DNA from 3 places in the Exiguobacterium sp. s130 genome. Region 3 is predicted to be linked to each of the others. Evidence: riboswitches for the same ligand, from Rfam matches in the RefSeq annotation. Region 3 holds a riboswitch; each other region holds the start of a gene.

The links. A riboswitch is a leader RNA that binds a small molecule or an ion and turns the genes downstream of it on or off. The one in region 3 is predicted to bind S-adenosylmethionine.
Region 1: it holds a riboswitch for S-adenosylmethionine, as region 3 does, so the genes downstream of both, HZS85_RS00405 (alpha/beta hydrolase) here and HZS85_RS13975 (amino acid permease) in region 3, are expected to answer to the same signal.
Region 2: it holds a riboswitch for S-adenosylmethionine, as region 3 does, so the genes downstream of both, metK (methionine adenosyltransferase) here and HZS85_RS13975 (amino acid permease) in region 3, are expected to answer to the same signal.

What each region holds. Positions count from the first base shown of each region.
Region 1 covers NZ_JACSNI010000001.1:70,454-73,738, reverse strand. Annotated here, with positions in the region: gene HZS85_RS00415 (methionine ABC transporter permease) at 1-149, opposite strand, end outside; gene HZS85_RS00410 (methionine ABC transporter ATP-binding protein) at 139-1,167, opposite strand; SAM riboswitch class I at 1,254-1,357, opposite strand; SAM riboswitch class I at 1,607-1,708, shown strand; gene HZS85_RS00405 (alpha/beta hydrolase) at 1,776-2,534, shown strand; gene HZS85_RS00400 (thymidine kinase) at 2,616-3,230, opposite strand.
Region 2 covers NZ_JACSNI010000001.1:492,968-496,252, reverse strand. Annotated here, with positions in the region: gene HZS85_RS02495 (GNAT family N-acetyltransferase) at 1-325, opposite strand, end outside; gene metK (methionine adenosyltransferase) at 463-1,671, opposite strand; SAM riboswitch class I at 1,800-1,926, opposite strand; gene pckA (phosphoenolpyruvate carboxykinase (ATP)) at 2,161-3,285, shown strand, end outside.
Region 3 covers NZ_JACSNI010000006.1:66,006-69,290, forward strand. Annotated here, with positions in the region: gene HZS85_RS13965 (ketopantoate reductase family protein) at 1-24, shown strand, start outside; gene HZS85_RS13970 (polysaccharide pyruvyl transferase family protein) at 229-1,695, shown strand; SAM riboswitch class I at 1,804-1,905, shown strand; gene HZS85_RS13975 (amino acid permease) at 1,983-3,285, shown strand, end outside.

The DNA.
Region 1 (3,285 bases), on a different contig from region 3:
GGAACATTTTCAAGTAACGCTCCTTTTCGCGTGACGACAAGCAGGATACCGAGTGGTAAGCCGATCAAGGTCGAGAACAAGAGCGAAACGGATACCATCGTCATCGTCTGCAAGAATGCTGTCCAGATATCACTGTAGTTAACTAGCATCAGCGAGCACCTCCTCAACGGTTACCTGCGCCTGATCGATGTAGTGTAACGCTCGTTTCACTTCTGTCGTCTCACCGATCAACTCGACGAGTAGTGTGCCGAACGGCGTCTCCTGCAACTCCGTGATGCTACCGTGCAGGATGTTGACATCGACGTCGAAGCGTTTTGCGACTTGCGATAAGAGTGGTTGTCCGGTGTGATGTCCAAGGAAGTGAATCTTATAGATTGGATTCGCATTCCGGGACTCGATCAACTGACGAATCGACGCTGGAATCTCGTCATGCATGACGGAGCGAACGAAATTTTTCGCTGTCTCAGTCTGCGGGTTTGAAAAGACATCAAAGACCGTTCCTGACTCGATCAACTTTCCAGCTTCAATGACGGCGACCCGGTCGCAAATCTCCCGGATGACGCCCATCTCGTGGGTGATCAAGAGAATCGTGATCCCGTACTCGGCATTGATCCGTTTTAATAACTGAAGAATATGATGTGTCGTTTGGGGATCAAGTGCTGACGTCGCTTCGTCACATAAAAGGACGGAAGGTTGCGTCGCGAGTGCCCGGGCGATACCAACGCGCTGTTTCTGCCCACCCGATAATTGATCCGGATAATGATCTGCTTTGTCCGCGAGATCGACGAATTCGAGTAACTCCGTCACCCGGCGGCGAATTTCGTCTTTCTTGACGCCTGCGAGAACGAGTGGTTTCGCGACATTCGTAAAGACCGTGTTCGCATTCAACAGATTGAAGTGCTGAAAGATCATCCCGATCCGTTGTTTTGCTTGGCGTAACTTTTTCGGAGACAGTTGCGTTAAATCTTCCCCATCGACCGTCACCGTTCCTGACGTCGGTCGTTCTAACAGATTGACGCAGCGGAGCAGTGAACTTTTTCCGGCACCGCTAAAACCGATGACCCCAAAGATTTCACCTTTTTCGATCGTCAGGTCGACACCGTCGAGCGCTGCAATCGTCTGATCTTTCGTGACGTACGTTTTTTTGACTTGATGAAATGCAATCATTCCGTTTTCCCCCTTCATTCAACAAAAAAGGTCCCTTCTTGAGAAACAAGAAGAGACCTGGATCCGCACAGTGGCAGAATCCACTCCACTCATCTCTCAGACATCTGTCTGATGGAATTGGCACAGTGCTCATAATGAGTCTGTTGCCGAGGTTTCGTAGGGCCAGTCCCTCCACCTCTCTGGATAAGTATTGCGGTATGAAATTCGTATGTGTGTTGTTGTGTTGTTGCTTATGTCGTAAAACTAATTTTTACATTACGGGTCGAACCTTTAAAAGTCAACCAACTTTTCAAAAATAATCCATTTGGCGCATATCGATGGATGAACAAGTTATGAGTTAGCTTACTGAACGGATCATGATTCGTCAAGAACGATTTGACAAGTCATTTTCGGTCGTGCTACCATCGTTTCAATGATTAATCCGACAATTCCAATATGATATTTATCAAGAGTGAACGAGAGACCTGGCTCTATGACTTCACGGCAACCTGCAATCTGTAAGGTGCTCCGACCAGCAAAGCGCGGCTTTGGATGATACGGTGAAAAACTCGTGGGCGTCCAAGCAGTGACGTCGACGAGTTTTTTTCATGAATGGAGGAAAAATAGTAATGATGAACTATCCTGTATTGACTGGTGCTGAAGCATTTTATCTTCAAGGTGGACCGATCGGCATTCTAATCTGTCATGGTTTTAACGCCACTCCGCAGAGTGTCCGGGACGTCGGTGAGGCATTTGCTGCCGAAGGTTTTACCGTCTATGCCCCGCGCTTACGTGGACATGGAACGAACGTCCGCGAGTTTGAACAATCGACTGCTCGATGTTGGAAGCAAAGCCTGCAAGACGGCTATGAACGTTTACAAGAAACATGCGATCAAGTCTTCGTCATCGGTCAATCGATGGGTGCGACGCTTGCGTTGTCGCTCGCTGCTGACGGCATTCCGTTTGCCGGCATCATTACGATCAATGCCGCACTCTCCGTTCCATCCTATGAAGCACTTTCGTTCGAGGACGGTCCACAGTATTTACCGGAAGGGGCACCGGACATTAAGCGAGCAGCCTTCGAAATCATTTATGACCTCGTTCCGAGCCGTTGTGCGTTCGAACTCGTCCGTCTAATGGATGAGACAAAAGGACGCCTCGGATCCATTCTCCTGCCGACATTGATTCTCTACTCGGCGACCGATCACGTCGTTCCGCCGTCGAGCTCGGATTATCTGCACCAGCACATCGGGACGAATGATAAACGAATCTACTGTCTCCTTAACTCGTACCACGTCGCGACCCTCGATCATGATCAGGATTTGATCGTGCGTGAGACGATTCGTTTCATCGAACGCTCGAGTCGTTTCTCACAGGAAACGGGATAAAAAAAAACAGCTATTCGTCTTCACTTAGAAGCGAACAGCTGTTACATCAAAGGACGACCATCATCGGTTCGTCTTTTTTGTTTATCCTTTTTGGTGTTGCATCGTTTGGAGCGGCTTCGGCTTTCCTGGCACTTCATGGCAGTGGCGGCACCGTGGCTCATACGATTCTGAAGCGCCGACTAAAATGATCGGATCATCATAGTTCGCTGGTTTTCCATCAATCAAACGTTGTGTCCGGGAAGCCGGATCGCCACATGAGAGACAGATCGCCTGAAGTTTCGTCACAAATTCTGCGCGCGCCAGTAATTCCGGCATCTTACCAAATGGCTCTGCCCGGAAATCCTGATCGAGTCCTGCACAAATGACGCGTTTTCCGTCTTGCGCAAGTGCTTCGATGACTTGAACGATCTCATCATCAAAGAATTGAACTTCATCAATTCCGACAATTTGTGTTTCTTCCGCTACTGCTGCATAGAGATCACGACTCGTCGCCATTGGAATCGCCACGACGGAATTTCCGATGTGAGAGACGACATGCTCTTCATGGTACCGGTCGTCGATTGCCGGCTTGAATACTTGAACGGGCAGTTTGCCGTACTGTGCCCGTCTGACACGACGAATCAACTCTTCCGATTTCCCGGAAAACATACTACCACAAATTACTTCGATCCAGCCGTACTGATTTATTACATGCATCATCGTCCGACACCGTCCTCTAAAAATAGTCACTTTAACGAGTATAGCTCGAAAC
Region 2 (3,285 bases), on a different contig from region 3:
GTTCACGAATCAGACGTCTTCCGATTCCGTTTTGCTGATATTCCGGCAGGACGTAAAGCCGAATGATCTCCCATGTTCCTTCGACATCAACAGCATGAATGAAACCGACGATTTCCTCGTCGATGATTCCGACATAAAAATACTCTCCCCGTGCTTCTTCCGCTGTCAGGATCGCACGAACGACTTCTTCTTGCGGATACGCCTCCTGCACGAAATGCGCTTTCGAACGTTCGGAATAGATTTCTTCATACGTATCCATCCAAGATGTGATAGCAATGTCATGAATACGTCCTGCATCAGCTGGAATAGCTTCGCGTATTTCCATAATCGGAACCCCCCTTTATACTCATACAAATCGACTCATGTACTTTTACCCTTTTCTAGAAAAAACATTCGTTTCCTGCAAAGTTCCGCGGAAACAAAAAAGCCCGAAAACCCAAGTAGGATTTCCGGACTTTTTGATTATGCGAAACGTTTTGCTTGTTCTTCAAGAACTGCTGCTTTATCTGTTTGCTCCCATGGAAGCTCAACATCTGTACGACCGAAGTGACCGTATGCAGCTGTTTGACGATAGATCGGACGACGGAGATCAAGCATGTTGATGATTCCAGCCGGACGAAGATCGAAGTTTTCAGCAACCAATTCGACGAGTTGTGTTTCAGGAAGTTTTCCTGTGCCGAATGTATCAACCGCGATTGATACTGGGTGTGCGACACCGATTGCGTAAGCGAGTTGAACTTCTGCTTTGTCTGCAAGACCTGCAGCAACGAGGTTCTTCGCGACGTAACGTGCTGCGTATGCAGCTGAACGGTCGACTTTTGTTGGATCTTTACCTGAGAATGCTCCACCGCCGTGGCGTGCGTATCCACCATACGTATCAACGATGATCTTACGACCAGTCAATCCAGCATCTCCTTGTGGTCCGCCAATGACGAAACGACCAGTTGGGTTGATGAAGAATTTCGTTGCTGCGTCGATGTATTCAGCCGGGATGACTGGTGTGATGACGTGTTCTTTTAAATCAGCTTGGATTTGCTCAAGCGTAACTTCTTCCGCATGTTGTGTCGAGATGACGATCGTATCGACACGAACCGGCTCGTTGTTCTCGTTGTATTCGACCGTGACTTGTGTTTTTCCGTCCGGACGAAGGTAGTCGAGTTGACCGTTTTTACGCACTTCTGCCAAACGGCGTGCGAGACGGTGCGAAAGCGAAATTGGAAGTGGCATGAGTTCTGGTGTTTCTTTCGTTGCGTAACCGAACATAAGACCTTGGTCTCCTGCACCGATTGCATCGATTTCTGCATCAGACATGCTACCTTCACGTGCTTCAAGCGCTTGGTCGACACCAAGAGCGATATCTGCTGATTGCTCATCGATCGATGTCAATACAGCACATGTATCCGCATCGAAACCGTATTTCGCGCGTGTGTAGCCGATTTCACGAATCGTTTCACGAACGACTTTTGGAATGTCGACGTAAGTGGATGTCGTGATCTCACCTGCAACGAGAACGAGACCTGTTGTAACAGAAGTTTCTGCCGCAACACGTGCGTTTGGATCCGCTGCAAGAATCGCATCGAGGATTGAATCCGAAATTTGGTCACAGATTTTATCTGGATGACCTTCAGTGACTGACTCCGACGTGAATAGTCGGCGATTAAGGTTTGTCATGTATGACCCTCCCAAAAAAGAATTTGACGGTGTACTCATTTCCCCTAGTTGAGTGGGACGGTAAAATGAAAAAAACCTTTCCAAGTCCAAAAAATGGTCAGGGAAAGGTTGTGCGTTCTTCCTTTACCCTCTTATCGTTCGAAGTGTTTACTTCGCTTCAGGAGAGCACCTTTTCCCTCATTAATATATGAATTAATGTAGGACGGTTGCCGGGTTTCTTCGGGCCTTGTTCCCTCCACCTGCTCAGAATAAGAGTATCCGTTACGAATTACATGATATAAAGTTGTACCTACTCTGTCAAGCAAGGTTTCAAATTCTAGTCGAAACTTTTTAAAAGAGATGTTAAACTATTAATGCTGAAAGCGTTTCCAGATAAATAGAAATCAGCACCAGAAAATGATTGCGCTCTCTTTAGTATGTCATATATAATAAATGTGTCATACTAAATTCAGTGAGCCAAAACCAACGTAGGGGAAAGGTGGGGTCAGGATGCCGATGACGGTCCTGAATATCGAAGAACTACTCAAGAAAGAGCATGTGTTCAAACAACTATCTGTTGCTGAACTTGTCGAACATGCGATTCGAAACGAAGAAGGTGTCCTTACTGAGAACGGCGCACTATCTGTAGAAACGGGGAAATTTACAGGTCGTTCACCAAAAGATAAGTTCATCGTCCGTGATTCTTCCTGCGAGTCTCACATTGATTGGGGTCATGTTAACCAACCGATGGATGGAGACAAATTTGAACAATTGTTACAAAAGGTTCTTCGTTACATGAACGAAGCCGATCAGCTCTACTACACAGAAGCTGCTGCTGGGGCAGATACGCACTTCACCCTTCCGGTTCGTGTGCTCACACAATACGCTTGGCATAACCTGTTTGCCAAACAACTCTTTTTACGCGAGTATCCTGAAGTGGCTGCCTTCGAACCGTTCACGGTCGTCTACGCGCCACATTTCAAAGCAGATCCTACCGTTGACGGAACGAATTCCGAGACATTCATCGCCATGTCGTTTGAACACCGGATCGTCTTGATCGGTGGAACCGAATATGCGGGCGAAATCAAAAAATCGATTTTTTCCGTCATGAACTACCTCTTACCACAAGAAAATGTCCTTTCGATGCACTGTTCAGCAAACGTCGGACACGAAGGCGACGTCGCCTTGTTCTTCGGTCTATCCGGTACTGGTAAGACCACCCTGTCAGCAGACGATAGCCGTCAATTGATCGGTGACGATGAGCATGGTTGGTCGCATGACGGCGTCTTCAACATTGAAGGTGGATGTTATGCGAAGACGGTCAATCTGTCACGCGAAAAAGAACCGCAAATTTTTGATGCGATCCGTTTCGGAACTGTCCTTGAAAACGTCGTGCTCGATGAATCTCGTCATCCTGATTACGATGACACATCGTTGACTGAAAATACACGTGCTGCTTATCCGATCACAGCGATCGATAACATCGCTGTCCCATCACGGGCTGGTCATCCGAAGACGATTGTCTTCTTGACGGCTGATGCGTATGGCGTCTTGCCTCCGATCAGTAAGTTGACGAAAGAACAAGCGATGTATCATTTCCTATCAGGTTATACATCAAAACTTGCTGGAACAGAG
Region 3 (3,285 bases):
ATGTATCTTGGAACGATTAAATAGTTGCATTTTTCTATTTTAGAAAAATAATGGAGTGGTACAAATGTTTCGTTTTGATGACGAAAGACCTGTTTCCCCTAAGAATCGTTGACTTCCGAAATAAAGTTCATCTATTGTTAATGAGATTGAAAAAAAGTGATAATATATTTTTCCGCATTTTTTCTTGCAAGGACGAATGAAGCAGACGAGAGGGGAAGTTTATCCATTATGAAACGTATTATTATTCGTGCAGGTATGACACCATTCGAACAGTTCGATGCTCCTTATTTGATGAAACATAATTCCATTGGAGGAAACGTTGGAAATCTCATTTATCAATACAGTATCTTTCGGACGTTGATGACAGAAGGAACGACGATTACACCGGACTATTACTATTACGATGAAGAACGGGCGGACGAAATCAATGCCAACTTCGATCTCTACGTCATTCCGTTAGCGGACGCATTCCGAAAAGAATTCGTACCGACGTTGCGGAAGTACACCCGCCTTATCAAGAAATTAAAAATTCCAGTCGTCGTCATCGGTGTAGGCTTACGTGCACCGTTTGAACCAGATCTAGACGGTGGATTCCCATTCGATGAAGATGTCAAAGCATTCGTCAGCGCTGTACTTGAGCGCTCAAGCATGCTTGGTCTTCGTGGGGAAATCACGTCGAAATACTTGACGCGTCTTGGTTTTCGCGAAGGCATTGATCATCGTGTCATCGGATGTCCTTCGATGTACGCGTTTGGTCGCGACTTACATATTCGTGAAACGAACATTACGCCCGAGTCGATGATTACGGTCAACTCGTCACGTTTAGCACCACAAAATGTTCTTGATTTCATTACGCGCGGAATGGAAGAGTATCCGAATCATTACTTCATTCCCCAATGGATGAAGGAACTGAAATTGACGTATACAGGAACGCATCCGATCGCAGATTTGTCCGTGACGAACTATCCGGTGAAGATGTCGGATCCTGCTTACATGAACGATCGTGTTCGTTTCTTCTTGAACGCACAAACATGGTTCGATTTCATCGGGCAGGCAGACCTCAGTTTTGGTGCGCGCTTGCATGGAAATATCACAGCAACGCTTGCGGGTACGCCGAGTATCCTCATTCCAAAGGATGCACGAATGCGCGAACTAACGGATTATCATCAGTTGACGCATATTTGGGCGAACGACATCAAAGCGGATACACAATTATCCGACGTCGTAGCCAATGCTGATTTCCAAAGTCCGGCACGTGTTCAAGCACGTAACTTCGACAACTTCGTTGATTTCTTGAACGTGAATGATCTTGAACACATTTACCAAGAGACGAATTATCCTGAGAATGTGCCGTTTGACCGTCAAATGGCGCAAGCGGAACTACTTCCACCGGTTCAACCGATTTCTGGCGTGAGTCTCGAAGAAGCAGTCGCCCGTTTCGAACGGTTCTTCCCGGAACAAGAGAAGAAGATCGCGGATGCGCAAAAACAGGCAAAAGCGCAATTGGCCGAAAAAGATAAGAAAATCAAAGCATTGCAGAAACAGACAACGACGACTCAAAAAGATCAAGAAATTGCGGCGCTCAAAGCACAACTTGCTGCTCAAACGAAGAAAATGAAGCATCAGCAAGGAACATTGAACCGGAAAGCGGTTCGGGCAGCCTTAAAAACAGCGGATCTATTCGCAAAAAAATAAAGTGTTCTAACATTCCGGGTCATTACGATACGGAATGTTTTTTGGTAGGAGTATTCTGAATTGTATTGACAATTCAGAAAAGACTTGATAGGGTTAGGAACAATTACATACTTATCCAGAGAGGTGGAGGGACTGGCCCTATGAAACCTCAGCAACAGGTCGAAAGATACTGTGCTAATTCCTGCGGGTGTTGCACCCGATCGATAAGATTTCCGAATTGTCGACCGACGCATCCGTGAGGATGCGTTTTTTGTTTGAAATAGGGGGAACGAGGAGGAAATGGATTCATGAAAACGAGCGGAGCGTTTCGACGCAAGATGGAATCACGTCATCTGATCATGCTGTCGTTAGGAGGCGTCATTGGAACAGGATTATTTTTAAGTACAGGTTATACGTTGGAACAAGCGGGACGTGTCGGAACGATTTTGTCGTATTTAATCGGAGCCGTCGTCGTCTACTTAGTCATGTTAAGTCTTGGCGAACTCGCTGTACACATGCCGGAAACCGGATCATTCCATAAGTACGCAACGAAGTATATCGGACCCGGTACCGGTTATACGGTGGCCTGGCTCTACTGGCTGACGTGGACGGTCGCCCTTGGTTCAGAATTCACGGCAGCAGGCATTTTAATGCAACGTTGGTTCCCGTCGATTCCAGTCTTTGTGTTCAGTGCATTATTCGCTGCGATGATCCTTGGTATCAACGTCTTGAAGGTCCGCGTATTTGCTGAAGTCGAGTTTTGGTTCTCCGCCATTAAGGTCGTAACGATCATTGCTTTCATTTTACTTGGTGCGGGAGCGATCGTTGGCTTCATCCCATTACAAGATGGTAGCCCGGCACCATTCTTTTCTTCCTTAACGGAAGGAGGATTGTTTCCAAATGGGGCATTTGCGATCTTCATGACGATGCTTGCCGTGAACTTTGCTTACTCAGGAACGGAATTGATCGGCGTCGCAGCGGGTGAAGCGGTCGATCCGAAGCGGACGATTCCGCTTGCGATCCGAACAACGATTTTGCGACTCGTCCTCTTTTTCGTCGGTACGATCATCGTATTAGCCGTCTTATTGCCAACGGAAGGGAAGGGTGTGCTCGAAAGTCCATTCGTTGCGGTGTTTGAACGAATCGGGATTCCGTATGCGGCAGACGTGATGAACTTCGTCATTCTGACAGCGATCTTATCGGCAGCGAACTCTGGGCTTTACGCTGCCTCCCGGATGCTTTGGTCGCTTGCGAACGAACGCATGATTCCGCGCTTCTTCGCCCAGGTGACACCAAGTGGGGTTCCACTTCGAGCTGTATTGTTCAGCATGCTTGGCGGAGGACTTGCTTTGCTTTCTAGCATCTATGCAGCAGGAAGTGTCTATATCGCGCTCGTCTCGATTTCCGGTCTTGCTGTCGTCGTCGTCTGGATGAGTATCAGCGTTGCGCAGTATCGCTTCCGGAAACAATTCCTCCGCGAAGGGCATATGGTCGACGAATTGGTCTATCGTACACCACTCTTTCCATTGATACCGATCGCCGCTTTCGTCGTCTGTTTGATTTCCCTGATTGGTATCGGATTTGATCCGACGCAACGAGTCGCCTTGTATT